DNA from 2 places in the Brevibacillus borstelensis genome. Region 1 is predicted to be linked to the other one. Evidence: riboswitches for the same ligand, from Rfam matches in the RefSeq annotation. Region 1 holds a riboswitch; the other holds the start of a gene.
The links. Region 1 has a riboswitch for FMN ahead of ribD (bifunctional diaminohydroxyphosphoribosylaminopyrimidine deaminase/5-amino-6-(5-phosphoribosylamino)uracil reductase RibD). Riboswitches for the same ligand answer to the same signal wherever they lie in the genome.

Region 1 (15,324 bases):
ACCGCAACATCCACGACTGGCTTGTTGAGAGCCCCGTTGCTGCGCACCTTTGAATGGGAGCGGATAATATCAAAGACTAGCTGTGACCTTTTTCCGGCAGCGTATTCATCTTCGATTATGAAACTGATGGAGGGAAGATGCCTGCGTCCCTTTACCATCTGTATGAATCGCCCTTCCCTTTGCGAAAGGGTACCAACCATATGCTCTCCCCGAAAAGCCGCAACCCCTGAAATGACGATTTCCCCATCTTCCTTTTTCAAATACGGAAGCTCGGGATCGCTCACCTGATTGGTCAGCATGAAAACAAGGTCGTGAAGCGTGGCAAAGGACGTGAACGCCGTCTCCTCTCTGGGACGCAAAAGATTGTTCAGATACGTATTGATCTCCGGCTTGTTTTCGTACTTGCCTTTGATGACATCCTCCGCCTTGCCACCCACAACAGCCACGACCACATTCTCTCCGACGGCCGGATTCCGGTAGAAATCGAGGATCGTCTCGCGAAGCCCCCATTCGCGGACGAATTTTTCGCCAAACAGGATCACCCTTAATTGGGAAAGCGATATGGTTCGATCCGCCTTGCTAGACAGCATAATCGTCGCTTCGCTCGGGATTTTGCTGACCGCTGCATACAACTGTGTACTTTCCTTTTCTTTCTCCGAGGGTACTGGTACAGAAACGGATACCTTCATATGCTTCTTGTCGACATAGTCGATACCCATGACACCGATCAGGGCCATATCTTCGAGCGTCGGCTTCTCGATCTCGGGAGCGCATCCGCTGCCAGACAGCGCACAAACGGCCAGCAGCGGCCCGAACATCAGCCTTCTCCATCGCGCGCTTTTCACAGCGTGTCTCCTCCCCGCTTTTCCCGAATGGCATGCAATAGCAGAAGCACCAACGGCCAGAGGATGACCCCGTAAGCAAAGTAGATGCTTCCATTTCCATACAATAAAATTTCCATGGGGATCGGAAGCGGACCGCGGACGCTGAAATATACGATTATGGTCGCGATGTACAAGTGCAGGACACTGTTTTTTCTCCTCCACCGGTCTATGCCTTTTTTCGCCATCCACAGATAGCCAGCGCCTGTTGAAAGAACTAAAAACACCCAGAGGCCAATCCCGAGATTCTCCACTCGCTCTATGAAGGACAGCTCCACGGCCTTGAACAGATTCAGAATGGGATAAACGACTTGCGTAACCTGCCATACCGAAAAATAGCTGACACTGGCAATGAGGACGAACACATAGATAGCGCAGACAACCCACAGCCCAATCGATGCGTGCCTGAAGACTTGTTCCTTCTTTTGCACGTAGGGGTAATAAAAAAGGATGAGCTCGTAACCGAGGAAACTGAAGAACCCATTATGGACTCCTGCAACGATCTCCATGACATTTACCTGAAACAGCGGGAAAATATGCATGATGTTCCCTTTTTGAAACCCCCACTGCAGGTAATACAGCATCCAAAAAGTAAAAAAGAAGGTCAAGATGCAAAAACGGGCGATCGCTTTGATCCCCCCGAGAGAAATATAGATCATGACCGAAAGCAAACCCAAGAGCGGATACGTGATTGTCGACGTATTCAGCATGGATGTTTGCACCAGTCTGATATAGCCAGCAGAGATGGACGCCACCATGAGCAAGCCGTAAACAATCAGGACACCGTTCACTGCGTAGCCAAGCCATTTTCCAAGAAGCTTTTCATTGATGACAAACAAAGTGTCGCCAGGGTAACGCCTGCAAAGAGCCACCATGGGAAAAAGCGTCAAGTGCGCTAGGAGGCACATCACTACCGGCATCCACCATTGATCGTATCCAAGCATGCTCAGGCTGTGCGGCAAGGTCAGCAGATTCATGCCCACAATCACGTTGATGATCAAAAACGTGACATGGAACGGATTCAATTTTTCAAGCTTCCCTTTATCCATCGGCTACTCCTCGTCTATGGGAAAAATCTGCTTTTTCTTGGCGTTCGCCATTCCGCTCCGAAATGCGATGAATTTAAATGGAGTACGCAGCAAACTGTTAAAGACATCGCTCCAGACGCGTGGAATACCTGTGCTCATATAAGGCGTACCGAGCGAGGTCAGATTGAGCAAGTGGGCAAACATCAGAGCAAGCATCAACATTTGTCCGTACATCCCCAAGAACCCGGCCGACAGAATAAATCCGTAGCGAACCAGCCGAATGGCATTGCTCATGAGGAAGTTGGGCGGGACAAAGGACAGAAGAGCAGAGACGGACACGAGAACGATCAAGATATTGCTGGCAAGGCCCGCCTGTACGGAGGCGGTCCCGATCACGATACCCCCGACAATACCGATCGTCTGGCCGATTTTGGTCGGCATGCGTATTCCGGCCTCACGGAGAATTTCGATGACAAGCTCGATGATCAGCACCTCGATTACAGGCGGAAACGGCACTCTGTTGCGCGATTCGGATAAAATCGTCAGCAGTGGCGGGGGCAGCATTTCCGGGTGATAGGTTAATACCGAAACATAGCTGGAAGTGAGCAAAACGGTCAGGAAAAGTCCCAGGAAACGGATCATCCGCAGCAGGCTGGCTGTCGACCAGCGGTTGTAAAAATCCTCCGGGCTGCTGAATAACTCCAAAAAAGCAGCGGGACAAATGACCGCTTCCGGACTTCCGCTCAAAATGAGCAAAATGCGCCCATCCAGCAAAGCCGCCGCCGCATTGTCCGGCCGTGTGGTGAGTCCAAACTGGGGAAATGGCGAATAAGGCTTGTCCTCCAGCATCTGCTTCAAAATCGGCATCCCGACAAAGCCGTGATATTCCGTATTTTTAATTCGTTCCTGAACGCGAGTGATATTTTCCGGGTTGGCGATGCCTTCTAGGTACAGGATGGCTACTTTGTTTCTGGATTGAGTCCCGATGCTATGTACCTCGATTTTCAGGTCAGGGTTTGCGATCCGGCGGCGAATCAGCGAGAGATTCACCTCAAGCATTTCCACAAATGAATCCTGCGGACCAAGCACCGTCGATTCCGTCTCCGGCGGGCTGATCGTACGGTGCGGCGCTTTGAATGTATTTACCTGCAGCACCTCGTCCCGCTCGGGAAAGATGAGAATCGTATGTCCACGCAGCAGGTTGTCCGTTATCTTCATTTCCTCATCGGGATTGACCAACTGGCCCAAGGGAAGGGCTCGCACAGGGCGGCGCCCGTCTTCTCGCTGAAGAGGAAGAAGGATGCTCTCGTAAATATTGGACTCATCTACCAAGGTATTCAGAAAGTAAACCTCTACAGGTTCATCGTTCATCGACAGATGGAGAACTGTAAAATCATCCACGTTTTGCATTCGCGCTTGCAGCAAGGCTCGGACCTTGTGTGCAGCCTGTTTTGGGCGCCTTTTCGCAGAATGGCCAGAACCGGGACGTGTCAGTACCTTGTCAGCGTTCTTTCTCCACCACGCTTTTACATCCATGGATCCCGCCCCCTGTGCACAGGAAAATCCTTCTTACTTTGCCCATCCCTGGTCAAATTATCCAAAAGGAAAGCGGGGACGATGCGCCCTCGCGCCTGCCCCCGCTTTTGCTTTGCCGTATAGGATACCCCTATGTCAAGCAAATTGCCGGCTCAGATTTGCCATTTCGATGGCTGCCGAAGCCGCTTCCCAACCTTTGTTGCCTGCCTTGGTCCCCGCTCGTTCGATCGCCTGCTCGATCGAGTCGGTTGTGAGTACGCCAAAGATAACGGGAATCCCCGTATTCAGCGAGACCGATGCTACCCCTTTGGCGCATTCGCTGCACACGTAATCAAAGTGCGGAGTGGAACCGCGGATGACCGCTCCCAGGGTCACGACTGCATCGTACTTTCCGGACTCCGCCATCTTTTTGGCGATCAGCGGGATTTCAAATGCCCCCGGCACCCAGGCAACCTCTACCGCGTCTTCCTCGACACCGTGCCGCTTCAATGCATCGAGAGCGCCACCGACGAGCTTGCTGACAATCAGCTCGTTAAATCTCCCTGCGACAATCCCGACACGCAAGCCAGTTCCGATCAAATTTCCTTCCCAATGTTTCATGATCCTTCACTCCCCTGCAAACTGGAGCAGATGGCCCAGTTTGTCCTGTTTTGTGTGCAAATACTTTTCATTTTCGGGATGCTCCGGCATTTGCAGCGGAACCCTTTCGGCGACCTGCATTCCATAGCCGGAAAGGCCGCGAATTTTGCGCGGATTGTTCGTCATCAGCCGCATCTGCTTTACGCCCAGATTGAGCAGAATTTGCGCCCCGATCCCGTAATCGCGAAGATCAGCGGGAAAACCGAGCTTTTTGTTGGCTTCCACTGTATCATAGCCCTGCTCTTGCAGCCGGTAAGCCTTCAGCTTGTTGATCAGTCCGATGCCCCTGCCCTCCTGGCGCATGTAGAGAACGATGCCTCGGCCCTCGGCCTCGATCATGCGCAGGGCAGCATGCAATTGCGGGCCGCAATCGCAGCGATGCGAACCGAATATGTCCCCGGTCAGGCACTCCGAATGGACCCTTACCAGGACGGGCTTGCTGCTGTCAATCTCTCCTTTTACAATCGCCACATGCTCCTTGCCGTCCAGTTCATTGGTGTAGGCGACAATGCGAAAATCCCCGAAGGCGGAAGGCAGCTTGGCCTCTGCTTCGCGCTTTACCAATCTTTCATGCTGCATGCGGTACTCGATCAGGTCGGCAATCGTGATCAGCTTCAGCTCAAACCGCTTGGCGATCTCGATCAACTGCGGAAGGCGAGCCATTGTCCCGTCCTCGTTCATGATTTCGCAGATGACGCCAGCCGGCTTCGCTCCGGCCAGCCTGGCCAGGTCGACTGCTGCCTCGGTATGTCCTGCGCGCCTCAGCACGCCTCCTGCTTTGGCGATTAAGGGGAAAATATGTCCCGGACGGCGAAAATCGTCTGCGCCTTTGCTCTCGTCCAGCATGGATTGCACCGTATGGGAGCGCTCATGCGCAGAAATGCCTGTATGCGTCCCAGTTTCATCGATAGAGACCGTGAAGGCAGTGCCTTGGCGATCCGTATTTGCTTCCACCATGGGAGCCAGCTTCAAGCGTTCCGCATGCTCTTGTGTGACAGGGACGCAGATCAAACCGCGTCCGTGCATTGCCATAAAATTGATCATCTCCGGCGTTGCCGCTTCGGCCAGGCAAACGAAATCGCCTTCATTCTCCCGATCCTCGTCATCCACGACGATGACAGGACGGCCGCTTCGCAAAGCCTCAATCGCCTCTTCAATGGTATGAAACATCGTTGTTCCCTCCTTAAGCGAAGCCGTGTTCCTGCAAAAAAGCCAGGTTCAGGCCTGCTGGTGCTTTCTGTTGTTCGCCCGGAGTCCTGCCGCCAAGCAGCCTCTCCACGTATTTGGCGATCACATCCGTCTCCAGATTGACCGGATCGCCGACCTGTTTTTCCAGCAGATTGGTCTGCTTGAGCGTATGCGGAATGATCGAAACGGACAGGCTCTCCTCGTCAACGGCCACTACGGTCAAACTGATGCCGTCTACAGTGATCGAGCCGCGCGGCACTACGTAGCGAAGCAGGTGCGGTTTCGCCTGGATCGCAAGTCTCACCGCATTGCTGTCCGTTTTTTTGGAGAGGATTTTTCCTGTGCCGTCTACGTGGCCCAAGACCAGATGGCCGCCGAGACGATCTCCGAGCTGCAGCGCCCGCTCCAGGTTGACACGCATCCCCGGCTTCAGGCTGGACAGGGCCGTCACCCGCCACGTTTCCGGCATGACATCTGCCTGAAAGCGGCTCGCGGAAAACGAGGTGACCGTCAGACAAACGCCGTTGACAGCGATGCTGTCACCCAGGCGAACATCCTCCAAAACGGCCGCGGCCCGTATCGTCAGCTTGCTGGACCGCTCGGTGACCGCAATGGAATCTACTGTACCTACTTCTTCAATCAATCCGGTAAACACGGCTTCCCCTCCTATCATTTGCAGCCCGCATTCCTGCGCGTTTCGCTATTGCTGGCTCCATCCGGCCATACCGGATAGCCGGTAATGCAAAGATCGCTTCCTCCGATCGGCTCGACATCCACGTCCGCCAGAGAGATGGCTTCCCCCATATGAGCTGCGCCCAGTCCCCCGTAGGGAGCAGGCGCCCCCTGTCCGCCGATCAGCTTGTAGGAGAGAAAATGCACGACCTTTTGAATGGCCCGTGCCTGCAAAAAAGAGCCGTTGACCGCCGCTCCGCCTTCGACAAACAGAGAAGTGATCCCTCTTTCCCCCAGCACCGCAAGCACCTGCTCGACTGTTACGCGCCCTTCCAGTCTCACAATCTCGGCCCCGTGGCTCTCGAGCTCTTTTTGCCTGCCGATGGGTGCGTCATCCGCTGTGAAAACGAGCGTCGGCGCCTTGCCGTCCCGTATCACGCGGGCTTCCGAAGGGGTCCGCAGCTGGTTGTCGAGAATGACACGAAGCGGCTGCTTTCCCCTGGCTATTCCCTGTTGGCGGGCCGTGAGCTCAGGGTCGTCCGCGAGCACTGTCTGAACCCCAACCAAAATAGCATCGTGCTCTCGCCGTAGCTGATGGACCCGCTGGCGGGCCTCTTCACCCGTAATCCAGCGGCTGTGCCCCGTATGCGTAGCGATTTTCCCATCCAGCGAAGCTGCCGTTTTGACGGTCACAAACGGTGTTTTCGTCGTGATGAAATGGAAAAAGACTTCGTTTGCCTTCTTCGCCTGTGCTTCTCCCACTCCCACTGTTACTTCCACACCCGCCTGTCTGAGGCGAGCGATTCCTGTACCGGCGACAAGCGGATTCGGGTCCGCCACTGCAACCACTACTCGCTTGATGCCGGCTTCAATGATCGCATTCACACAAGGAGGGGTTCTCCCATGATGACTGCAAGGTTCCAATGTGACGTAAAGCACGGCATCTTTCGCATGCTCACCAGCCATCCGCAGTGCATGCACCTCGGCATGTGGTTCACCCGCTTTTACGTGAGCGCCCATCCCCACGACTGCTCCGTCCCGGACGACAACGGCTCCCACTACCGGATTGGGACTGGTTTGTCCTCTTGTCGCCCTCGCCAAGTCCAGTGCCAACGCCATATACGACAAGTCATTTCCTGACATGAGTTCCTCTCCTCCCCAATGAAAAATGCCCTCGAAGCACGCTTCAGGGCATTGGGAAAGAAGCCTCTCGTTTTTCTGTTTTTTCACAGAGAAACGAAGGCCACATGCACCTTCTCCCATCCGGACTGTAACCGTCGGCCTTGGATTTTCACCAAGTCAGTCGCTCATGGCTTCAGCCATGGGCGAGTCGCGGGCTCAGACGCTGCTTTCGTCATTACCGCCGGTCAGGAATTTCACCCTGCCCTGAAGGTCATCTATTCATTTGCTGCCGAGCCGCCAGCCCGCAATCACGAGCCAGGAGACTACCAAGGCATGTCTCCTACTTCCTGTCGCGCGAGTCGCCATCACCCTTTCCCAATAAAAAATGCCCTTGAACAAGTTTCAGGGCATAGAAGAAGAAGCCTTTGGTGCTCGGTTTTTTAAACAAAGCCAAAGACTATAGCCACCTTCTCCCATCCGGACTTTACCGTCGGCCTTGGATTTTCACCAAGTCAGTCGCTCACGAAATATCTTTCATGGGCGAGTCGCGGGCTCGGACGTGCGTTCGTCATCACCGCCGGTCGGGAATTTCACCCTACCCTGAAGGTTGGATATTCAGTTGCTTGCATTATAACACGTTTTTTTACAAGCACTACACTTTTTTATTGGAAGTCGGCAGTTTCCCTCCTGTCGGCAACTACCGCTTTGTCATCCATGGTCGCAAGGCAAAAGCAAGCCAGCGCAAAGCATTGAAAGATTTGCCCTGCAAAATGCTCTCTCCCCACCTGCTTCCCAAGACAGGGACGATTCTGTCCAAATCCTCATTGTCCAGCCTCTCCACTGCCCTGCGTAAAACCAGTGAATTCTCGTAACTGCGCCGTAAAGGCTGCGTCAATTCTTCATAAGCGCCCTTGCCGCATATATCATACGCTGCATATATGCCTGTCAACAGCGCCGTGAATTGGCCAAATCCCAAGAAGGGCATCAGTGCGCCAAAGCAGTTTCCGACAAAAAACGTATTGCCAATCCTCGCCCTGCGGCAGATGCCGATCGGGTATCCGGTCACATGAAAGTGACTGGTAATCCTGAGCGGCTGACGCAGGTCCCGGCAAACCCGCTCGTAAAATAAACCCCAGCGCTCGTCGACATCAAGCCGGTCATTCTCTGGATAGTCGGGGTAGGCCATGACCAGGTTCGCTTCCGTGTCCGAAAGCGGGAGCAAATAGCCGTATCCCTTTTCCATATAGCTGTAATCCAGCCATGCACAAGGCGTGTACCTGTCAAAGTCTCCGGTTACCATTGCACCTTTTAGCGACACGGTCAGGTCTGTCCGGAAGTTATGCATTTTCCTTGTGTACTCCCCGTCTCCTGTGGCGACTACTACGTGCGTGTACTCCATCAGCAATTCCTCGTATGTCGCTTTGGACCGGTACTGGATGGCACTTTTTACCTGCCGGCCGAGCTGCCTTTCAAAAGCGTGCTCATGTCTGCCGCGGTAATTGATAAATCCCAGACTTCCTTCGATTTCCGCCTTTTGGCTCTGCGAGAACACCAGCAGCCTTTGGATGCTCGCAGTCGGCTTGAGGTAAATGCCGTTTTTCTCCGCGAAAAAGGCAACCGGATCCGTAATCGGCTTTTGCAAAATGGAGAGCATGGATTCAGCGTTCACAAAGCGGTCGCCTAACCGCTCCCTCACTTCGAAAACGGCGGGCGATATTCCGTGTTTTTCAAGTGTGATCGCGCAGGCCAAGCCTGACAGACCGGCGCCCATAATCGCAACCTTCACGCTTTCATCATCCGTTCGTCTGTTTTCCTAACATTCTTGACGAACCGACACCTTTTATTCCCTCTATCAGTTTCCTCCCTGGAATCTTCCTCCTCCATGTTTTGGAAATGCCCAAACGAGCACTCCCCGAAGCAACGGGAACGTGCTCGTTTTTGTAGCAGCCGCCTGTTTGGCTCTTTTACGGCTGCCTGGATACGTCTTCCGGTCTGGGCACATCCGGCTTTCCTTCCGGATTGTTGTACAAGTACTGAGGCACATCGCCAATGATCAGCGAATGGGTAATGGGAATCTTCGTCGTGATCGTCTTCTGGTCGGTGGCAAAAGGAATCACGATGCGCAAGTCCACTTCAACAAAAATGTAGACGGTTGCCAGGACCATATTGATGCCGGCCTCGGTCAATTCCGTCTCCAGCTTCGTCTTGACAGATCCGATCGGCACAAACGTCACCGGCAGATCCGGACCCATTTGCGCCAAAAAACTGCTGCCTGTCGCCAGCCCCAAAGGGATATAGCGGTCTACCTTTTCCTCTTCAAACTCCCTCAGCCGGTTCTGTACGCGGGAGGTGGTCTCCCCTACGATCCGGGCATACTCCTTGAAGTTGAACTGGTACGCCTGGATTCTCCCCTGATTGTCTTTTTCAATTTTGACGATCTGGTTGAAATCTACCCCTTGCTGGGCAATCCGCTTGGTGACCGCATCTGTAATCGCTTGTTTGGCCAACTGCTCGGCTTTTTGGGTTGCGAGAATCTTCAGCGTCGGTTCCAGGCGTTTTTCGATAAAAAACAAAAATTGAATGCTCATCGCCAAAAAAATGACCAGTGCGATAAAAAACGCTTTCGAACGAGAAAGCGGGTTCCTCCACCGCCGACGGGGTCGAAACACGGCCACGCCCGTCACCTCCCAGTTGGTACATCCTATGGCTGGGAGGCGCAAAAAATACGTAACCAAAAAGGAGTTATGACGGAATTTCGTATACATCCAGCGCGGCTTGCAGAGCTTCTCCGCGATGAACCTTCGCTCCCATGCGGATCAGCACCGCCTCAAGACCTGCCAACACGTGCAGGACATTCTTTTTCCGGCAACTGAAGCCCATCGTGCCGATGCGCCAGCATGCCCAGGTCAAAGTAGTTGCTGCGAATCCTCCGCTCTGACGGCTCAGAGAGATTCCCCGCCAGCCCGCGCTCCACGCTTTTTCTTTCCTGGATAATTCGCTCAGCCCGCTCATTGTAGGTGATCGGAGCCATTCCAGCGGGAACGGACAAGCACTTTTGCGTTCCGCCGACGACCGCATCGAGCATCCACCCGTCCGTATCGACAGGCGATCCCCCGAGCGTAGCCACAGCGTCTACCACGAGCAGCGCCTCCCGCTCTCGGCACGCATGTCCGACCCGGGCTAGCGGCTGCATGCAGCCGGTCGAGGTTTCGCCGTGCACGATCGCTACAATTTTCGGGCGGACGCGGTCCATTTCCCTGATGATCTTCTCTTCATCAAACACTTCGCCCCACGGCGCTTCCATGGTGTGCACCTCCGCACCTGAACGCTGGGCAATCTCCGTCAGAAGATGGCCAAATCGACCGTAGATGGGAACGAGCACTTTGTCGCCCGGTTCGATCAGGCTGCACAGCACGGCCTCAAGCCCCGAGCGGGAAGTCCCGTCGATCGGATACGCCCACTGATTGCGAGTGCAGAACAATTCTCGCAGCATTTCCATCACGCGATTCATCATATCGGTAAATTCGGGATCAAACTGCCCCAGTACAGGAGTTGCCATAACCCTCAATACCCGCGGGTCTACCTCAACCGGACCCGGAGTCATGATCGTGCGAAGCGACGGGTTTACTTCCTTCCATCTGCTCACTTGTTTACCCTCCTCGGCTTTTCTATTGTTCCTATTGTTTTTCGTTTTGCCGTCTGTTTCCCCTGCATAGCAAAAACCCTCTGAACCAATAAGGTACAGAGGATTTCTGCTCGTTCTATTTCACGCCGTCGATAAACCCGAGCGACAGCCACGGGAAGACAGCGAGCAGCACAATGAACAAAACCATGATAACCGCATACGGCGCGGCGCCCCGAACGATTGTGGATATCGGCGACGACGGGTCTACGCCTTTGAGCACGAACAGGTTGAGTCCGACCGGCGGCGTAATCAACGCCAGCTCCATGTTGACGACCATGATGATGGCAAACCAGATCGGGTCGAATCCCAGCGCTGTGATGATCGGATACAGGATCGGCAGCGTAATGACGAGAATGGATACCGTCTCCAAAAAGCAGCCCAGAACGAGCAGCAGGATATTGATGAGAATGAAGACGACCCATTTGGAAACAGGCAGGCTTGTCGCCATTTCGGTCATGGCCTGCGGGATTTGCAGCGATGTCAGGATAAAGCCGAACAGCATCGCCCCCACGATGATAAACAAAATCATCGCATTGGTTGCCACCGTCGAGAGCAATATTTTCTTGATGTTGTCCCAGGACAGGCTGCGATACACGAGTCCGGCTACGAGTGCGCTGAAGACGACACCGGCAGCAGCGGCTTCTGTCGGGGTAAAGATACCGGAGTAGATGCCGCCGATGATCAGTACCGGCATCATCAGCCCCCATATCGCTTTGCGTGTCCCTTGCCAGCGCTCTGCCCAGGTCGCTGGCGCCTCCTTGATGTGCCGCATTTTCCAGGAGGCGTATCCCATGAAGATCAGCAGCAGCAAGATCCCCGGAAGGACACCGGCGATGAACAGCTTTCCGACAGATTCGCCAGTGACTGAGCCGTAAATGATCATCGGCACGCTCGGCGGAATCAGGATACCCAAGGTTCCTCCCGCAGCGAGCAGGCCAAGCACCGCCTTTTTGTCATACCCGCGCGCCGTCATCTCGGGGATCGCCACCATCCCGATCGTGACCGCAGTCGCTACGCTGGAGCCGGAGATCGCAGCAAAAATTCCGCAGCACACCAGCGTCGCCAGGGCCAAGCCCCCGGGCAAATGACGCAGCCAGCGGCTTGCCATCTCATACAGCTCCTTGCCGACTCCGCTGAACAAAAGAATTTGACTCATCAGCACGTACATCGGCAAGGCGCTCATCGTAAAATCATCCAATGCCTTGTAGGCAATGATAGGGACTTGAGAAAGCCCGAGAGCCCCTCCGTTGAACCAGTACATGCCGATTGCCGCCAGTACCGCGAGAGTGAAGGCGACCGGCACCCCTACCAGCATCAGCGAGGCCATTCCTCCCGCAAAAAACAATCCCATTACGCCTCGCCTCCTTCCTGTCCGCGAATGTAGTCAACCAGTTGCAAGAGGAAGGCGAGACCGAGCAGCACGCCGCCGATGGGCAGCAGCATTTCCGGAATGTACATCGGGATTTGAAGCAGGGAAGCGGAGGTGAATCCCAGCTCCATCGACTGTTGGACATGCTCCCAGCTCAAATAGCAAAACACCAGGCTGAACAAAAGACCGATCAGGGCCGATGCGATCAGCATCCAGCGGCGCACGGACGCAGATACGTTGTGCAGCAGCAGGTCCACCTTGATATGGGCGTCCACCCGAACCGCGTAAGCCGCTCCGATGAAGCAGCTTCCCATGATTGCATAAATGGTAAGCTCGGTTGCCCAAATCGTCGGCGCGTTAAAAAGAGAGCGGGAGACGATCTCGTAAAAGGTCATCCCCGTTGCCAATACGATAAAGATACCGGCGATCACTCCGCCGAACTTGATCAAACTGTCGATCCAGCCATACAACACTTGAAAAAATTTCATGAAAACGTCCCCTCTTTGCTCCTCGCCTCAGGCTTTACTTGATGTTTTGCAGATCTCCCAGCAGTTCTTTGCCCAAGTCGCCGGCAGTTTTCAGGTACTCGTCCCAGGCTGGCTTGGCCGCTTCCTTCCACGCAGGAAGTTCCGCCTCTGGCACAACGTAGACTTCCATTCCTTTTTGCTTTAACTCGTCGGCGGTTTTCTTGTCTTCTGCTTCAGCCTGCTGGCGAATCCAGTCTTCCGTCTCTTTGGCTGTAGTGGTTAGCAGCTCCTGAGTTTTTGGCGGCAAAGCATCCCAGTACTTCTTGTTGACGGCAAGTACGAACTCCAGATAAGCGTAGTTGACGACGGTTAAATATTTGGATACCTCATCGTATTTCCGCTGAACCATCGCTGTCGTACCAGAGGTCGCACCGTCGATTGTCTTGCGCTGCAGAGCCATGTAAACCTCGCCTGCTCCCATAAAGACCGGTGCCGCGCCATACGCCTGGATCATCACGGACGGAATATGGCCGATACTGCGAATCTTCAGACCCTGGAAGTCTTCCGGCTTGGTCAACGGACGTGCACTGTTTGCAAATTGCGCGTACCCATAGTCCGCAAACAGCAATACCTTGGCACCCTTCTTCTCCATTTCCGCGTTCAGCTTCTCGCCGACCGATCCGGACAGCGCTTTCCCCGCCAATTCGTACGAGGTCGGAAGCGCAAACGGAACGTCGAACAGTCCCATTGCCGGAACCACAGATGCCCACAGCGTCGTGGAGTTGACGCCCATTTCCACGCCGCCTGTCAAAATGGCCTGGTTCATTTCTTTGTCAGAGAGCAATTGGCCGGCAGGATACACCTGCACTTTTACCTTGCCGCCGGAGCGCTCGGTTACTTTTTTGGCAAACTCCTCGATTCCCTTGGAAATATGGTGATCCTGCGGCAGGTTGTAAGCCAGACGAATCGTCGCTTCCTGGTATTCGTCTGTAGCCGCCGCCGTGCCGCCTTGCGAGCTGTTCGCTGCAGGAGCGCTTCCGCTGCCTCCGGCCCCGCTTTGCGCAGGGGCTCCTCCACAGCCTGCCAGCAGTCCTCCCAGCAAACTGATTGCCGTCAGTACTCCTATCCATTTCTTTTTCATGGTCGAAACCCTCCTCTTTTATTTAAAAGCCAATCGTCGATTGCTCTTTCTTTTCTACGAGACGGATGCGCCCGAGCGGCATTCTCATCGAGAGGCTGACGGCGTACTCCGAAGCGTCTAAAAGTTTTGAAAATTCAATACCTGTCTTTACCTTCATCCTCTCAAACATATACACGACGTCTTCCGTCGCTACATTGCCCGCAGCTCCGGGCGCAAACGGACAGCCTCCCAAGCCCCCTGCAGCCGTCTCAAACGTCCGGATGCCTGCGGTATATGCCGCATACGTATTGGTCAAGGCCAGGCCGCGGGTGTCGTGAAGATGCAGGGACAATCGCTCAGAGCCCACCGCTTTGACCAGGCGATCACAGAGCGAGAATACTTCATCCGGGACGGCGATGCCGATGGTGTCAGCGATGCTGATCTCTCCTGCGCCCGCATCAAGCGCCAGCTCGGCGAGCCGCACCACGACATCCGGGTCCACTCTGCCAGCAAACGGACAGCCGAAGCTGGTCGCAATGGAAAACCTGAGCAAGCGTCCCGATTCACCAGCCAACGGGACCAGCTCGCGGAACGCCTCCAGGTTCTCCTCAATCGTCTGGTTGATATTCGCTTTGTTAAAGGCCGGACTTGCCGAAGTCACCCAGTTGATCTCGCCCAGTGCGTAGCCGGCTGCCCGTTCGTACCCTTTCCGGTTGGGAACGAGAGCGCTGAACGAAACATGCGGAATGTCAGCCAGCGACCTCGCGACCTCTTCGGCATCCGCCATCTGCGGTACCCGCTTGGGATGGACAAACGAAGTGGCTTCAATCCTTGTCAGACCAGCGTCGGCCAGCATGCGAATCAACTGCTGCTTTTTCTCCGTAGGAATAAACCCCGCCTCATTCTGCAATCCGTCTCGCGGCCCTACCTCCAGAATGGTTACATCTCTCGTCATATCGCTCTCTTCTCCTTCAGCATGGCCAATACGGCCGGGTCCAGCTGGAGCAGCTTTTCGAAAATCTCCTCGTTGTGCTCTCCCAGAGAAGGCCCTACCCACTCATGGGTACCGGGTGTTTCGGAAAGCTTCGGCACTACGCCGGGAAAGAGCACCTTTTCACCGTCGGGCAAATCAATTTCTTCGACCATCCCGCGCTCCCGATAATGCTCGTCCTGGACGATCTCCTCGATGCTGTAGATCGGTCCGACGGGAACAGCAGCCTCGTCCAGCAACCGCTGTGCTTCCTTGAGCGTATGCTGCTTTGTCCACTCCTCGATCACCTGATCGATGTAGGCGACGTCTTCCGCCCGTCCCTGATTGTTCGCATAGCGCGGATTTTCCGCCACATCGCTTCGTCCGATCGCATGCATCAGCCGTTTGAAAATGCTGTCGCCGTTTGCTCCGATCACGATGTATTTCCCGTCAGCGCACAAATACGTGTTGGACGGCGCGATTCCCGGGAGCGTGCTCCCTGTTCTTTCGCGGACGAGCCCTTTCAAGTCGTATTCCGGCAGGACGCCCTCGAGCAGGCTGAAAACGGCTTCATACAACGCCACATCAACCATCTGTCCCTTTTTCTCAGGTGACCTGTCTCGCGCGTGCAAGGCCATCATCCCGCC
Region 2 (15,324 bases), 2.3 Mb from region 1:
GGTGCAGCTTGTCCTGCAGCGACCATTTTTGATCCCGTCCTTCCACTAAAAACTGCTTTTCATTTGGTCTCATTTTACCACAAGCTTACAGCTACTTCATCCGCTTGCACGTTGCGCTTTTGCACAGAAAACGATAATATGGATGGATAGTAATGATAAAGAAATATAAAATTTGCGTAGGTAGCTGGATGGTGAAGAATGGCGATGAAAGAATTTTTTAACGTAACAGACCCGGAAGCCCTCAAATCCCTTGCTATACCAGAACGTGTAAAGATTTTGGAATTGTTTGAGGATCTTGAGCCCCGTACAGCCAAGCAGATTGCAACCGAGCTGGGGGAAAACGCCGCCCGTCTTCACTATCATGTGAAAGAACTTGTGCGCGTAGGCTTGTTGCAGCAGGTAGACACGAGAGTAAAAGGCTCGATCGTGGAAAAGTACTACGAGCCTGTAGCCAAAGTCATTCAGGTGAAGCTGCGGCTGATGATCGAGGAAAACGCACAGCAGCTGAGCGATATCATGTTTACCCCTTTCCGCACGACGGAAAAGGATCTGGTGCGTACGCTCAACCGGTTTGTAGCCAGCGACGTGGATGTGCGCAAGGAGTACAAGGATACGTTCGCTTACAACCTGACTGAATTTTATTTAAGCCAAGAAGAAAGAAATGAATTGGTTGCCGAGATTAGCGACCTTCTCCAAAAGTACAAAGGACTGAAAAATGAAAACGGACGACGGAAGTTTAAGTTCTTTGATGTCTTGTTTCCCGTTACTCCTCCTGACCCGAGTGAAGACGACGAGGACGACGACTTTGAAGACAACGAGGCATGAAAGAACTCATCTTCGCATAAGACTGAACGAACAATCAGAAATCGCAGCAGTATGCTGAAGCTGACCAGTATGCAAAAACAACCATGAAAACCATCCGCTGTGATGGTTTTCTCCATTTTTGACCAAGGAGGCTTACGATGCGCACCATTCTATTCGATTTCGACGGGACCGTAGCCGATACGCTGCCGATGATCTTCAATTCCTTCCGTTCTACCTTTCAGCACTTTCTTCAGCGCCACTACACGGATCAGGAGATCGTCGCGATGTTTGGCCCGCCTGAGATGGGGATTCTGGAAAACATGATTGCCAGCGAGCAATTGGCGGATGCCGTGACCCATTTTTACGACTTCTACGCAGCCGAGCATCGGCGCGTGTCCAATCCGCCGGAAATGATCCGGCTGCTCGACCGCTTGCAGCAAGCCGGCATTTCGATGGGGATTGTCACAGGAAAGGGCAGACGAAGCGCAGATATCTCTCTGAAAGAGTGGGGGCTTGCCCCTTATTTTGATGTGGTGATCGCCGGGGATGAGGTGACAAATCCGAAGCCCGATCCGGAGGGGATTTTGCTTGCGATGGAGCAGCTTGGTGCAACGCCCGAACAGACCATCTACGTCGGCGACAGCAACGCGGATATTATAGCCGGGAAGGCTGCCGGACTGGTGACAGTAGGAGTCACCTGGCTTCCGGTCACGCAAAAAACGGGAGGCTTTCAGCCGGAACCGGATTACGAGTTTACGGATACGGATGCGTTTGCGGAATGGGTATTGGGGCGTCAAAAATAAGACGCCCCCTTTTTCATTTCGTATTTGTTGGTCTAGCTTGGCCGTAAGCGTTCTTTCGTCGGGTTTGATTTTGGCCTGATGGCCTTGCCTTAGTAAGCCCGGGCAAACCAGACCGTGTGCATCGCCTCTTTGCCGCAGCAGATGCATGCGGATTTTTGTGCAGGCGGCTCGAACGGGATGTTGCGGGAGGTGAACTTGGTCTCTTCCTTTACCTTTGCTTCGCAGCCATTGTCGCCGCACCAGCCCGCAAGCACCCAACCCGCGATGCCGTTTTCTTTCTCGGCGGTCTCCGCGTGCTGCTTCAATTCTTCGAGCGTGTTGATCTCCAGATGCGAATGGGCATTGCGGAATTCGACTGCCCGCTGGTACATGTTTTGCTGGATTTCCTCAAGCAGGTTTACGACCGCCTCTACTGCATCCGCAAGCGGAGCCGTGATCTTTTCCCCGGTATCGCGGCGGGCCAGAATGACCTGACCGTTCTCGACATCGCGCGGACCGATTTCCAGACGGATCGGAACGCCGCGCATCTCCCATTCGTTGAATTTCCAGCCGGGAGTCTCCTCGCGCAGGTCAGCCCGGACCCGTACGCCTGCCGCTTTCAACTGATCAAAGAGCGGATCGAATGCTGCCATCACCCTTTCACGCAGCTTTGGCGGTCCAACCGGAATCATCACGACCTGCGTAGGCGCTACACGAGGCGGCAGCGACAGCCCCCGGTCGTCCCCGTGCACCATGATCATCGAGCCGATCAGGCGGGTAGAGGTCCCCCAGGATGTCGTATGCACGTATTTGAATTGATTGTCGCGGTCCAAGTACTTGATCTCGAAGCCCCGCGCAAATTTTTCTCCCAAATAGTGCGAGGTGCCGGCCTGTACGGCCTTGCCGTCCTTCATCATCGCTTCGATGGAGTAGGTGTCGACAGCGCCAGCAAACCTCTCGCTCGGCGTCTTTTGCCCCTTCCAGACCGGGATCGCGAGCAGTTCCTCCACGACCTCGGCGTAAATGTCCAGCATCTGCATCGTTTCCTGACGGGCTTCCTCCTCTGTGGCATGGGCGGTGTGTCCCTCCTGCCACAAAAATTCGGAGGTGCGCAGGAACGGCATCGTCCGCTTTTCCCAGCGGAATACATTTGCCCACTGATTGATGAGTACCGGCAAATCTCTGTAGCTTTGAATCCATTGACTGTACATATGGCCGATCATCGTCTCCGAGGTCGGCCGCAGCGCAAGGCGCTCCTCCAACTGTTCCCCCGCAGCTTCCGTAACCCATGGCAGTTCCGGGTTGAAGCCTTCTACGTGCTCTTTTTCCTTCTGAAAAAAGGATTCGGGAATCAGCATCGGAAAATAGGCATTGCGGTGGCCGGTTTCCTTGAACCGCTTGTCCATCGCCTCCTGGATCCGCTCCCACAGCTCAAATCCGTCCGGCTTGAAAACGATACAGCCGCGCACAGGCGTATAATCCATCAGATCCGCTTTTTTGATCGTGTCGATGTACCAGCGCGAAAAGTCTTCAGACTGCGGCGTGATTTCTTTGACAAATGCTTTTCCTTCTTTCAATGCCCTTCACTCCTTCATGAGCTTCTTTTCAAAAACGCAAAAAACCCCTATCCCAAAAAGGGACGGGGGAAACTCTCCCGCGGTACCACCCTGATTGACCGCTGCTGCCACAAGCATCTGCGATCCGCTCTAACCCGTTAACGGAGGGAATCCGGCATGGCTCGTCGCCAGCAGCTCCAGGATGGGGAGCAGGTGCATTCGTGCATCGACCTTTCAGCCAAGGGCCGACTCTCTGCGCCACATTCGCTACCTGCGGGTCCTTTCACAGCCATTTTCGCCTGTTTCTTGGGCAATATGGTAGCAGACCCGCCGGGCAATGTCAATTTCTTGCATAAAGGCTGAGTCTCGGTGCCAGCTTCACGTAGAGCGGATAAGCGACTACGGAGACCATGATTCCTTTTATCAGGTTAAACGGCACGATGCCGTACAGGATCAAAGACCATACGCTCTCAGCCTGGAATTGCGCGACCAGCTGCTCCAGCGACACCTGATACAAAGCCGCATAGGCGGGCAGCAGGAAGTAGGCGTTGGCTACCGCCATGACAGCCGTCATCAGTACAGTACCGATAGCAAGACCGGCCATGAAGCTCATTTTCCCCTGTTTCATCCGCTGCAGCCAAACCGCTGCGACGATGAAGCTCGCACCCGCCACTACGTTGGCCAGCTCGCCGATCAAAAGGCCGTCCGTATTTTTAAACAGCATGTGCAGCGCATTCTTCATCACTTCGACGATAACGCCTGCCATTGGGCCGTAGAGCAAGGCGCCGATCAATCCGGGCAGCGTACTGAAATCGAGCTTCAAAAACGTAGGCATGAGCGGCACCTGAAATTCCAGGTACTGCAAGACAAATGCGACCGCCGCCAGCATGGGAATCGTCACCAGCCGCTGCGTCGCTTGCGATGTGGGAATCGCGGTTCCTTTCATCTGTACCATCTCCTCATTGGTTTCTTCCTTCTTGAGGAATGGCAACAGCATACACCCGGACGTGCCCGCGTTCGGTCCTTGCACAGCAAAAAGCCCTGAGAAACAACATCTCCTCAGGGCTTTGGCACACATGCAAAGACAACGAAACAGACCTGTGCTCTTAAAAAAGGGTACGTAAACAGAAGGGCCGAAAAGCGGCACCCAGCCCGTCGTGCAATACCCATGCACAAGCAAACAAGCACGCACAGCGTACGTACTGTCGTCATCCTTCTCCCATCCAGACTGTACTGTCGGCTCTGGATTTGCACCAGATCCTGCACTCCGGAAGCTTTCGCATCGCGGAGGCTCGCGGGCTTACGCGCTTTTGGCGCGATCACCGCCGGTCGGGAATTTCACCCTGCCCCGAAGGAATGTATGTGATTTTACATGGATATTATACAGTGCCGCACTCGGATTTGACAATGCTGGAAGTGTTCCCTGCTATGGTCGTTGCGAATCTCCTGCGTAGCTCCCATCGCTTTTGGGAAACCTGCCGCAAATTTCGGCTATCATTTGCGGAGCAAACATGATCAGCCAGGGGAACATAGCGAGGTAGAAAGAAAGCAATTTTTCCCAATACGACAAAAGCATGCAAAAACCCTCCCCCAAGACGGAGGAGGGTCAGGCAGCAAGCCGATTACGACCCTGCTCCGCTGTATTTGCGCACACCCCAGTTCCAGACGACCAGTCCGATGCTGAAAAAGACGATTCCCACGACGGGAGTAAACGCCGCATACGCGTACCACGTTTCCTTGCGGAGAAAATACGCCGCCGGATACACGCCGACAAAGGCAAAGGGCAGCACGTACGTGAGCACAAACCGGATTACCTTGTTGTACACGTCGACCGGGTAACGCCCATACTGCTGAATATTCCAGATCATCGGCGAAATCCCTGTCCGGGAATCGGAGAAAAAGCTGATGGCCGCAATGGCCGTGTAGACCCCGCCATAGATCAGCATGCCGCTGACGACGAGACCGACAAACAGGAACGGGTCGTACCACGTAAAGGACAAATCCAGCTGAATAGCCGCATAGCCCATAATGATCAAACCGGTGATGACGCCAAAAATCCGGTCCGGTGCGATCGACTCAAGACAGACCTGTGCGAGATTGTGCAGCGGCCTGGTCAGGACGCGGTCCATCTCTCCGCGAATAATGTACCGCTCGTTGAAATCCCAGAAGCCGAAAAACATCGAAAACAGCGCGTACGGGATGAGGAAAAAGCCGTAAATGAAAATAATCTCGTCGCGCGTCCAGTCATTGAGCAGCGGCACGTGCTGAAAGACGACGACGATAAACACGAGGTTGATCAGCTCATTGATCAGATTGGACACGAGCTCCCCGAAAAAATCAGTCCGGTACGCGAGACGCGTTTTGAAATACTGTCCCAAATAAGTGGCAAAAATGCCCAAGACATGCTTGATTTCACCCATTGCTTCTTATCCTCCCTGCACGACCAGCTTGGTCTGGGCTCTGCGCCACAAGACGAAGATCGGGATGAGAATGACCGCGACCCAAATCGCCTGGAATCCGATCATTTGCCACGCGCGGGACGCCGGTATAGCCCCGGTGAAGATGACGCTGGGATAATAGTTGATCGCCTGAAACGGCAGATATCCCATCAGCGTCTGGGCCCAGCCGGGGAAAAAGCTGATCGGCAGCACCAGGCCGGAAAGAAGGTCGACGACTACCCGCTTGGCCCGCATCATCCCGTCATTGCGGAAGAGGAAAAAGGTAACGAGACCGGTCAACAGATTCAACTGCGTGTTGATGACAAACGCGAACATCAGGCTGAGCAGATACATGCCCCACGCTTCGGGCGTGCTCGGGAATTGAAACGGAATGAACAGGCTGATCAGGAAAATGCCCGGCGCGGCGAAAAACAGCATGCGGAAAATCCCTTCGCCGAATGCCTGCGCCGTCTTGACCGAGAGATAATTGTAGGGGCGGATCATCTCGATCGCCACTTTTCCCTCCCGGACCTCCTGCGCCATCTCCATGTCGATGTTATTGAAATAAAACGCCCGCGACATCCAGGCGATGGCGACATACGCCGTCATCTGCTCTACCGAAAGACCGCCGAGCTGCTGCTGTCCGCCGTAAATCGCCCCCCAGAGGAAGTAGTACGCCCCGATGTTGATCGCGTAGATGATGATGCCGCTGTAGTAGTTGACGCGATACGCCAGCAAGGTCAGAAAGCGGATGCGGATCAGTTCCAGGTAAAGCTTACCCATGGCTGACTACCTCGATGTCTGTAGAGTAGATATTGCGGACGATGTCCTCCGTGCTCGCTTCCATAATTTTGACGTCGCTGATGTCAAACGAGGCCATCACGGTGGACAGGACGAACGGCAGCATTTCCTGGCTGCGCGACACTTTTACGCGCAAAGCAAAGTCGTTTTCCCGAATGATCTCACAGGGCAGCTCGCCGAGGACCGTCCGCAGCTCTTCGGCTGACGTCCGCTTTTTGAACTGAAAGGCCACTTCCGTCCCATTTCCCCATTTTTCCTTCAGGTTTTCGAGCAGCCCGTCAAAAATAAGCTTGCCTTTGTCCATGACCAGCACTCTTTTGCACAGCGCTTCGATGTCGGTCACATCATGTGTGGTCAACAGAATCGTCATATGCTCGGTATCGTTTAAATTTCGCAAAAACTCGCGAATCTTTTGCTTTACGAGTACGTCCAGACCGACCGTAGGTTCATCCAGAAACAGCAGGCGAGGCTTGTGGATCAGCGCCGCCGCCACCTCACAGCGCATCCGCTGGCCGAGGCTCAGCTTGCGTACAGGCTGGCTGACGAACGAACCGATGTCGAGCTCCTCGATCAAACGGTCGAGCCAGCGCTGTCCTTCATGCTCTTCGACCTTGTAGACGCTTTTCAGCAGACGGAAGGACTCCAGCGGGGACAGGTCCCACCAAAGCTGCGAGCGCTGGCCAAACACGACGCCGATGGAGCGCACGTAGTCCTCCCGCTGTTTTTGCGGGACAAAGCCGTTGATGACGATCTCCCCGCCGCTCGGGTTCAGGATGCCCGTCAGCATTTTGATCGTGGTCGACTTCCCTGCCCCATTTTCTCCGATCAGGGCGAACATTTCCCCTTCTTCTACGGAAAAGGACAGGTCGTCGACCGCTTTGACCGTCTTGTATTCCCTGCTGAACAGGTCGCGAAACGCGCCTCCCAGACCGGCGCGGGCTTGATGAATGCGAAACTCCTTTTGCAAATGGTTGACTTGAATCATGATTAACCGCCCTTTTGTCGCTTTTGAGTAGGATTCCACTGCTTAGTGTATATGAGCAGGCTGATTTCTGCAAAAATCAATGTGCTGCCAACTGCAACCTTCAATCTAAAGCCTTGGAAGACCATACGGCTCAGTCGCAGGCTCGTTCTCGGGAAGGCAAATGACGACACCGGTTTTGTCATCGGCAGGCTTGAACCGCGGGTAGGCGATGCACTCCGGATCGCTTTTCTCCAACTGGACCAGTTCATCTGTATACGCCTGCAGCCCTTTTTCCAGGATGGGACAGACCGTTTTCTCCCAACCGATGCTCCCTTCTCCGCGCGCGGCCGGCCAGAACAGTCCATCTGTCAGCAGGAGCACTGCCTTCAGGCCGATCCGGTTGATCCTCCCGTACTCCAGAAAGTCTCCGCTGAGCGGCTCGCCGTTCAGCACGCCGTATCCTCCCGGCGTATTTGCCTGATAGCGGTTGTGAACGAGGATGTCGCGAACGCTTTCAATCAGTTCAGCCCTTGTGCTTAAGCCTTGGCGAATGCCTTCTTCCCACTTTTCCATCGCGGCTGCTTCCAGGTGATTTACCTGCAGATGAGTCAGGACGCGGATCGAATCGTCGGCATACACGGCAAAGATCATGCAGTCTCCCGTCTGGGCATAGTGAAGGTGTGTCCCATCGAGCTTCACTACGGCGGCGGCTGCACCCCACAAAGCTTCCTTTTGGCTCAAATCGATTTCTTCGGAGATCATATAATCCCGAAGGCGCTCGTTGGCTGCGAGCAGTACAGACGGCAAATCGGCGTCTTTTCCGACAGCCGCCAGATGATCGTGAACGATCCGGGCCGCCATTGCCCCTCCACTCTGCCCGGTCCTGGTGACAAACGGCACCAAAGACGAAACACCGTCAATCACGGCAAATATCTGCTGAGCCGTGTTTATCAAAAAACGATCCTCATTATTGCCGCTGTAACCGGGTATGGACAACGCTTCGACGTTCATTCGCCCTCTTCCCTTCCGCTCTTGTTTTTACAATCCGTCCAAGCCGGAACAAGTCGTTATCAAAGGCTGGCTTGGAAGCTGACAGGCTGAATTGTATCACTTTTCCAAATACGGTTCCAGCTGCAGCTCTGCCGATTACGCCAACCTTCAAGTGTGATAAGATGAGGATGGACTTATGGACGAAAAGAGGGAATGAACATGAACCGCGAAAAATCTGCCCGCCTGCATGAACAGGCGATGGACGTCATCCTCGGCGGGGTAAACAGCCCCTCCCGCTCTTTCAAAGCTGTCGGCGGCGGCGCTCCTGTCACGATGGAACGCGCGCAGGGAGCCTATTTTTGGGATGTCGACGGAAACCGCTACATAGATTACCTGGCTGCATACGGTCCGATCATCACGGGCCACGCCCACCCGCATATCACAAAAGCTATCTCGGAAGCGGCTGCAAACGGGACGCTGTACGGGACCCCTACTCCTTGGGAAATCAAATTTGCGACGATGATTCGCGAAGCCATCCCGTCGATGGAACGGATTCGCTTCAACAACTCCGGGACGGAAGCGGTGATGACCTGCATCCGCGTGGCTCGTGCCTATACAGGCAGAGTCAAGGTAATCAAGTTTGCCGGCTGCTATCACGGCCACTCCGATCTCGTGCTGGTCGCTGCGGGTTCCGGTCCATCCACACTGGGCATTCCCGACAGTGCGGGCATCCCGCAAAGCATCGCGAGCGAAGTGATTACCGTACCGTTCAACGACACGGAGGCGTTCAGAGAGGCGATCCGCGTCTGGGGAGCGGAGACGGCGTGCGTGCTCGTCGAACCGATCGTCGGCAATTTCGGGATCGTCCCGCCGAAACCGGGCTTTTTGGAAAGCGTAAACGAGATCGCCCACGAGGCAGGTGCGCTCGTGGTTTACGATGAAGTGATCACGGCCTTCCGCTTCTGCTACGGCGGCGCGCAAAACCTGCTCGGCGTTGAGCCGGACTTGACGGCTCTGGGAAAAATCATCGGCGGCGGACTGCCTATCGGCGCTTACGGCGGGCGACGCGAGATCATGGAGCAGGTGGCACCGCTCGGCCCTGCTTACCAGGCCGGGACGATGGCCGGTAATCCTGCCTCGATACGCGCCGGTATCGCCTGCCTGGAGGTACTTAAGCAGCCAGGCGTATACGAGGAATTCGAACGCCTCGGAGCCTTGCTTGAGGCAGGAATTCGGAAATCGGCAGACGCCCACGGCATCAAGGTGCAGGTCAACCGCGTAAAAGGAGCGCTCGCCGTATACTTTACGGACCATCCGGTATATGACTACGATACGGCCCAGGCGGCAGATGGCGAACTGTTTGCCCGATTCTTCCGGCTCATGCTGGATGAAGGCATCTGCCTGGCACCATCCAAGTACGAAGCGTGGTTTGTCACGACCGCCCATACAGAAGCGGATATTCGGGACACGATCGCGGCTGTGGATCGCTCGTTTGCCAAGCTCTAAGATCGTAGATGTTGCTGTCGCAGCATGCGGTTCAACCCCGTATCATACAACGCAGCGGTGCCAGCGGGAATAGGCAGGTGCCGGAGAGAATAGCCCGATGCTTGCGGGAATAGCCCGGTACTTGCGAAATAGCCCGATCTTGGTTGTATAGGTCTCCTGCCGGGGAAGATTTTCCTGAACGAAAACCGCAGCTTCCTCCACATACTAAGCGGGACAGCATACCACCGCAGGAGGGATTTTACGTGTCCAAAGGGGAAAAAACCTACCCGCAAGCGCCGGAAAAAACGTTGGACCCCAAAATGAGCTCCAAGATGATGGAAGTCGTCGGCTTTCAAAATCCGCGAAAGACGGAGCACCACAAAACGCAAGACCACGACCGCTAGCATTTCATACCGCAACGCAAAAAGCATGCTCTGCCGCGGAGCATGCTTTTTTCCTTTTGAAAACGCTATATTCCATGAATAAAAATACATTTTTTATCGAGAAAAAACATTTTATTCTAATTAAAACGCTTACATTTACATGATTATCCAAACCCCGATTGTGTACTCCATTCATTCATGTTATTCTTAGCACTACTATTTTGAAGTTTCCGACTATTGGTAAAGGAGGTGGAGGGTCAGTTCGTCTGACCGCAACCATGAGAAACTACCTGCAAAGAGAAGCAATCGAAACGTTTCAAAACTATCACAGGATTGAGCACGATAGCTGCGGAATCATCTGTGTCATCGAAAAAGCGGGAGCCCCTACGCGAGCTAACGTGGATGAAACCATCCGGTCGCTGATTCAAATGGAGCATCGTTCCGGATTTATCGACGGGGAAGGAGACGGCTGCGGCATCCTGACGGACATCCCTCGTGCCCTCTGGTCCACATACCTCCATCAGGCAGGGCTGGACGGCGGTTTTGCCTACGACAAACGATTCGCAGTGGCCCATCTCTTCGTGCCTCAAGCCAGTCATGACCCTGAGGAGGTTCAAAGGCAGGTACGGCAGCTTTTCGCCGAGTATTCCATCGACATTATGCTTGAGCGGGTACAAGAGGTGGACTCTGCCGCTCTCGGGAAAAACGGCAAACGCGACGAACCGCTTTTCTGGCAATTGGCCTTGTCCTCCCAAGAGGAATTGACTGGCTACCCGTATGCCCAGCGGCTGTTTGAATTGCAGATCGCCATCGAGACGGCTCACCATGTTCATGTCGCTTCGCTCAGTCCGTACACTGCCGCGTACAAGGTAATGGGCGCCGCCTCCATCCTGCCCCGCTATTTCCGCGATCTGGCTGATGATCGCTTCGCGTCGTCCGTGACGATCGGACACAATCGCTACTCGACCAACACCCTGTCCAACTTCTTCCGTGTCCAGCCGTTTTCGCTGCTTGGCCACAACGGAGAGATCAACACCATCAGCAAGCTGGAGGAGGAGGCGCTCCTGCTCGGCGTTCCGCTCGTAGACGGTGGAAGCGATTCGCAAAATGTCAACCGGACAGTCGAAACCTTCATCCACCGTTATGAACTCAGCCTGTTTGAAGCGATGGAAATTGTCTTCCCTCCGATCCATCACGAAATGAAAAACCTGCCTGTCCATCTGCAGGACCTGTATGCCTATCTGCGCCAGGCCTGGGGACATTTTGCCCAAGGTCCGGCCGGCATCGTGTCGCGCTACGGAAATGAGTGCCTGTTCAGCGTCGACGCGCTTGGCCTGCGGCCGCTGTGGATGGTGGAAAGCGCAACCTCCTACTACTTCTCCTCGGAGCAGGGAGTCATCCCTGTCCACCAGATGACGGCCGAGCCGAAGTCCCTGGCCCCTGGCGAAAAGGTGGGCGTCCTTCTGCACCCGGATCGGGAAGCGGAAGTCGTGCCTCACCACAGCCTGCAGCAACTGGTCCATGACCGTTTCACGAGCAAGGTCAAGAAGGATGGCTGGCGGCAGCATCTCTATTTCGCATATGAGGCAAATGCGCTCGTCTCCGAGCCGGATGCAGAACCCCCTGCCTCGTCGGTGTACAGCGCATTCGGCTGGGACCGGGAGCAAATCCAGTTGGTCGAGCAGATGTCTGCCAACGGCGTCGAGCCGATCCGTTCCCTCGGACATGACGGCCCCCTCGGAGCTCTGTCCAAGGAGCGGCAAAACCTGGCCGATTACCTCAAGGAGAGCGTTGCAGTCGTCACCAATCCGGCGATAGACCGCGACCGGGAAATGGAGCACTTCTCTACCCGCGTCGTCGTCGGCTCGCGCGTCCCGCTCTCGGCAAAGCCGGTTCCCGGATTGCGCCTGGAGCTGCCTTCTCCCGTACTGTTTGAAGGCCAGTCGCTGCAGGCCGCCGCTGCGCAGCAGGGCACCTTCTCCTTGGAGCAGGTCCTCCACTATTTGAATAACCACCCGTCCAGCATTTCGCTGGTGTCCACTTCTTTTTCCAAAGAGGAAGGGCTGGAAGGCGGTCTGAAGAGAATAAAGCAGACGGTTGTGCAAGCTGTGCAGGACGGTGCAGTGCTGGTCGTTCTGGACGATACGGAAACGCATCGCAGCGACAAGTTCTGGATCGATCCGCTGCTGGCGGTGGCAGCCTCTGACCAGGCGCTGAAAGCCGTTTTTCTCGAAGACGGAGACAATTTGCGCCGCCGCGCCTCTCTCGTGCTGCGCTCCGGCTCGATCCGCTCGCTGCACGATCTCGCTCTGGCAGTCGGCTTCGGTGCGGACGCGGTGTCGCCGTATTTGATGTTCGCCACAGCCTTTGCCAAGGATGGGGTGACATCGGCAACAAACTTGTACAGCGCGTTGAACAAAGGGCTGGAAAAAGTAATTTCCACCATCGGCATTCACGAGCTGCGCGGATACGGACGATTGTTTTCTTCTATCGGTCTGCGCCAGGAGCTTGCTTCCGCCCTGTCCATCATCAATTTCTGCGGATCGGCCGAGTCGGGGCTTTCCTTTGCCGACCTGGAAGCGGACAGTATCCAGCGCTCGCGCGATTACGCAAGCGAGACGGCCCGTGAAGCCAAGACCTTCCACATCTTCCCGCGCCTGTGGAAGCTGATCGGACAGGTCGCGGCGGGAGACATTCCCTACGCCGACTACGCGCAAAAGCTGGAGGAAAACGAGCGGGAGAATCCGATCGCTATTCGCCATACAACCGACTTCGCCTTTGACAAGAACGCTCGACAGGAGCAGGGCAGGGTCGAAGCGGAACAGGTGGATCTCAGCGTAGGCAGCCATTCCCTGCCGTTCCTGATCTCCTCCATGTCCTTTGGTTCACAGAACGAGACGGCATTCCGCGCCTATGCCGAGGCAGCGGAACAACTGAATATGATCAGCATGAACGGGGAAGGCGGCGAGATCAAAGACATGCTCGGCCGCTACCGGAAAACACGCGGAATCCAGGTTGCTTCGGGCCGTTTCGGCATCAATATCGAGCTGGCAAATGCGGCAGACATCCTGGAGATCAAGATCGGCCAAGGCGCCAAGCCAGGCGAAGGGGGACACCTTCCCGGCTCCAAGGTAACAGCCAAAATCGCCGCTGCCCGCAATGCGACGATCGGCTCTGACTTGATCTCTCCGTCCAACAACCATGACATTTACTCCATCGAAGATTTGGCGCAGATGATCACCGAGCTGAAAACAGCCAATCACGAAGCAAAAGTATGCGTGAAAGTGCCAATCGTCCCCAATATCGGCACGATTGCCGTCGGGATCGCCAAAGCAGGTGCAGATTTCATCACGCTTTCCGGTTTTGACGGTGGTACGGGAGCGGCCCGCGTCCACGCCTTGCAGCACGTGGGACTCCCTGCGGAAATCGGCGTCAAAGCCGCTCACAACGCACTGCTGGAGGCGGGATTGCGCCACAAGGTGGAGCTGTGGGCGGACGGCGGCGTGAAAAGCGCCGCTGACGTCGTCAAGCTGATGCTGCTGGGGGCAAACCGCATCGGATTCGGCACACTGGCTATGATCGCAGTCGGCTGCACAACCTGCCGCGGCTGCCACCTCGATACATGCCATGTCGGGATCGCCACGCAGATTGACTCGCTCGAAGAAGCGCATGAAAAAGGTCTGCGCCGCTTTGTTCCCCGCCAGTTTGATATGGCGGTGGAGGGCCTGAAAAACTTCTTTACCCTGTTCGGCGAAGAGGTCCGGCGGATTACAGCCGCACTCGGCTTTAGCCGTACACAGGATCTGGTCGGACGCTCCGATCTATTGGTGCAAAGCCGTCTGCTGGAGAAGATCGACCTTTCGTCTTTGCTTGCGCTCCACCCGCAGTTTGGCACTGCCGAAAGCGTTGACGCGGAACAAGAGGAAAGCCGTGTGCTCGTAGCTGCCGGTGCCCACGCAGGAGAGGCGCAGGGGCGCTATTATCAGGCGGATAGGCCCATCCAGGAAACCTTCAGCAGCGTTCTCTCCGGGCAGCGGGTCCTCGGCAGCCGCTGGTCGGGGGCACGGGTGAAAGACCATCTGGACGGAAGCTATGCCTCCCTGCCGGAGGTGTCGCTTCACTTCACCCACGGCAGCGTTCCGGGCAACGGTCTGGCTGCCTACAATGCGCAGGGCGTCAACATCCGCGTCCAGGGCGGCGCACAGGACGGGGTAGGCAAAACCAGCTTTGGCGGCCGCGTCTCGATCCTTAAGGCAAAGGGATTGAACGGCGCTTACATCAACGGCTCAGTGGGCAAAAGCTTTTGCTACGGGGCACAAAAAGGGCTCTTTATCGTCCAGGGCAACGCCGACTCCCGCGCCTGCATCCGCCTTTCTGGCGCCGACGTGGTCTTTGGCGGCGAAATCACCCAGCCGATCAGCGACCAGCTTGGAGGCATCGGGGCTCGCGCCAACCTGAAAGGCTTTGCCTTTGAATACATGACAAACGGCCGAGCTGTGGTGCTCGGTGATCCAGGGCCGTGGATCTGCGCCGGGATGACCGGAGGCGTCGTCTACGTGCGGCTTCAGCCGGAGCTCGGCTTTGGCCGCGACGCATTGGAGCGCCGAATCGCCAAAGGAGCCAAAGTGTTTTTGTATCAGCTCGACGACAAAGGGACGAGCGATGTTCAAGAGCTGCTTTCCGCTTACAAGGAAGAGCTGCTCGCTACCGAGCAATATGAAACAGCCAGCCGCATCCAAAAGCTGATCGAGAATCCGGCGGACAACTTCCTGATGATTTCGCCAAAGAAAGAGCAGGCCGATCCGTCTGTCTCGACCGAGTGACGCTCCGCCAAACCCTTTATTCCCAACTCTTCCCCTGCCAGGGAGGAGTTTTTCTTTTTTGCACATATAAACGTCCATTTATATTGTCAAAGATAGTCAGAGATTGTACAATAGAAGGAAAGATGCGATCATGAACTGATCATGTCTTGCATGTTTCAAGGGTCAACAGCAATTTTCCGACAGTCAGGCAGCTAATGGCATTCGCCTCGGCCAGGGAAACACGCTCCCGGGAGAAGCAGGGATGTTTTGCACAGAAAAATGAAACTAGCGCCCGCCATAATCGTAGATGTAGGTAATG

Region 2: another riboswitch for FMN. It lies ahead of V5G20_RS22465 (ECF transporter S component); the one in region 1 lies ahead of ribD (bifunctional diaminohydroxyphosphoribosylaminopyrimidine deaminase/5-amino-6-(5-phosphoribosylamino)uracil reductase RibD).

The regions. Positions count from the first base shown of each region.
Region 1 is NZ_CP144922.1:1,398,317-1,413,640, reverse strand. Features, by position in the region: gene V5G20_RS06525 (Ger(x)C family spore germination protein) at 1-845, opposite strand, end outside; gene V5G20_RS06520 (GerAB/ArcD/ProY family transporter) at 842-1,930, opposite strand; gene V5G20_RS06515 (spore germination protein) at 1,934-3,445, opposite strand; gene ribE (6,7-dimethyl-8-ribityllumazine synthase) at 3,581-4,045, opposite strand; gene V5G20_RS06505 (bifunctional 3,4-dihydroxy-2-butanone-4-phosphate synthase/GTP cyclohydrolase II) at 4,052-5,254, opposite strand; gene V5G20_RS06500 (riboflavin synthase) at 5,268-5,927, opposite strand; gene ribD (bifunctional diaminohydroxyphosphoribosylaminopyrimidine deaminase/5-amino-6-(5-phosphoribosylamino)uracil reductase RibD) at 5,942-7,087, opposite strand; FMN riboswitch at 7,192-7,342, opposite strand; FMN riboswitch at 7,528-7,678, opposite strand; gene V5G20_RS06490 (NAD(P)/FAD-dependent oxidoreductase) at 7,764-8,852, opposite strand; gene yunB (sporulation protein YunB) at 9,031-9,750, opposite strand; partial or broken gene V5G20_RS06480 (pyridoxal-phosphate-dependent aminotransferase family protein) at 9,809-10,670, opposite strand; gene V5G20_RS06475 (TRAP transporter large permease) at 10,828-12,102, opposite strand; gene V5G20_RS06470 (TRAP transporter small permease) at 12,102-12,608, opposite strand; gene V5G20_RS06465 (DctP family TRAP transporter solute-binding subunit) at 12,643-13,728, opposite strand; gene V5G20_RS06460 (hydroxymethylglutaryl-CoA lyase) at 13,751-14,662, opposite strand; gene V5G20_RS06455 (CaiB/BaiF CoA transferase family protein) at 14,659-15,324, opposite strand, start outside.
Region 2 is NZ_CP144922.1:4,682,656-4,697,979, forward strand. Features, by position in the region: gene bcp (thioredoxin-dependent thiol peroxidase) at 1-26, opposite strand, end outside; gene V5G20_RS22450 (winged helix-turn-helix domain-containing protein) at 205-825, shown strand; gene V5G20_RS22455 (HAD family hydrolase) at 963-1,607, shown strand; gene proS (proline--tRNA ligase) at 1,697-3,163, opposite strand; gene V5G20_RS22465 (ECF transporter S component) at 3,483-4,088, opposite strand; FMN riboswitch at 4,350-4,502, opposite strand; gene V5G20_RS22470 (ABC transporter permease) at 4,765-5,562, opposite strand; gene V5G20_RS22475 (ABC transporter permease) at 5,569-6,363, opposite strand; gene V5G20_RS22480 (ATP-binding cassette domain-containing protein) at 6,356-7,366, opposite strand; gene V5G20_RS22485 (PP2C family serine/threonine-protein phosphatase) at 7,472-8,356, opposite strand; gene V5G20_RS22490 (glutamate-1-semialdehyde 2,1-aminomutase) at 8,555-9,841, shown strand; gene V5G20_RS22495 (hypothetical protein) at 10,084-10,224, shown strand; gene V5G20_RS22500 (glutamate synthase-related protein) at 10,482-15,026, shown strand.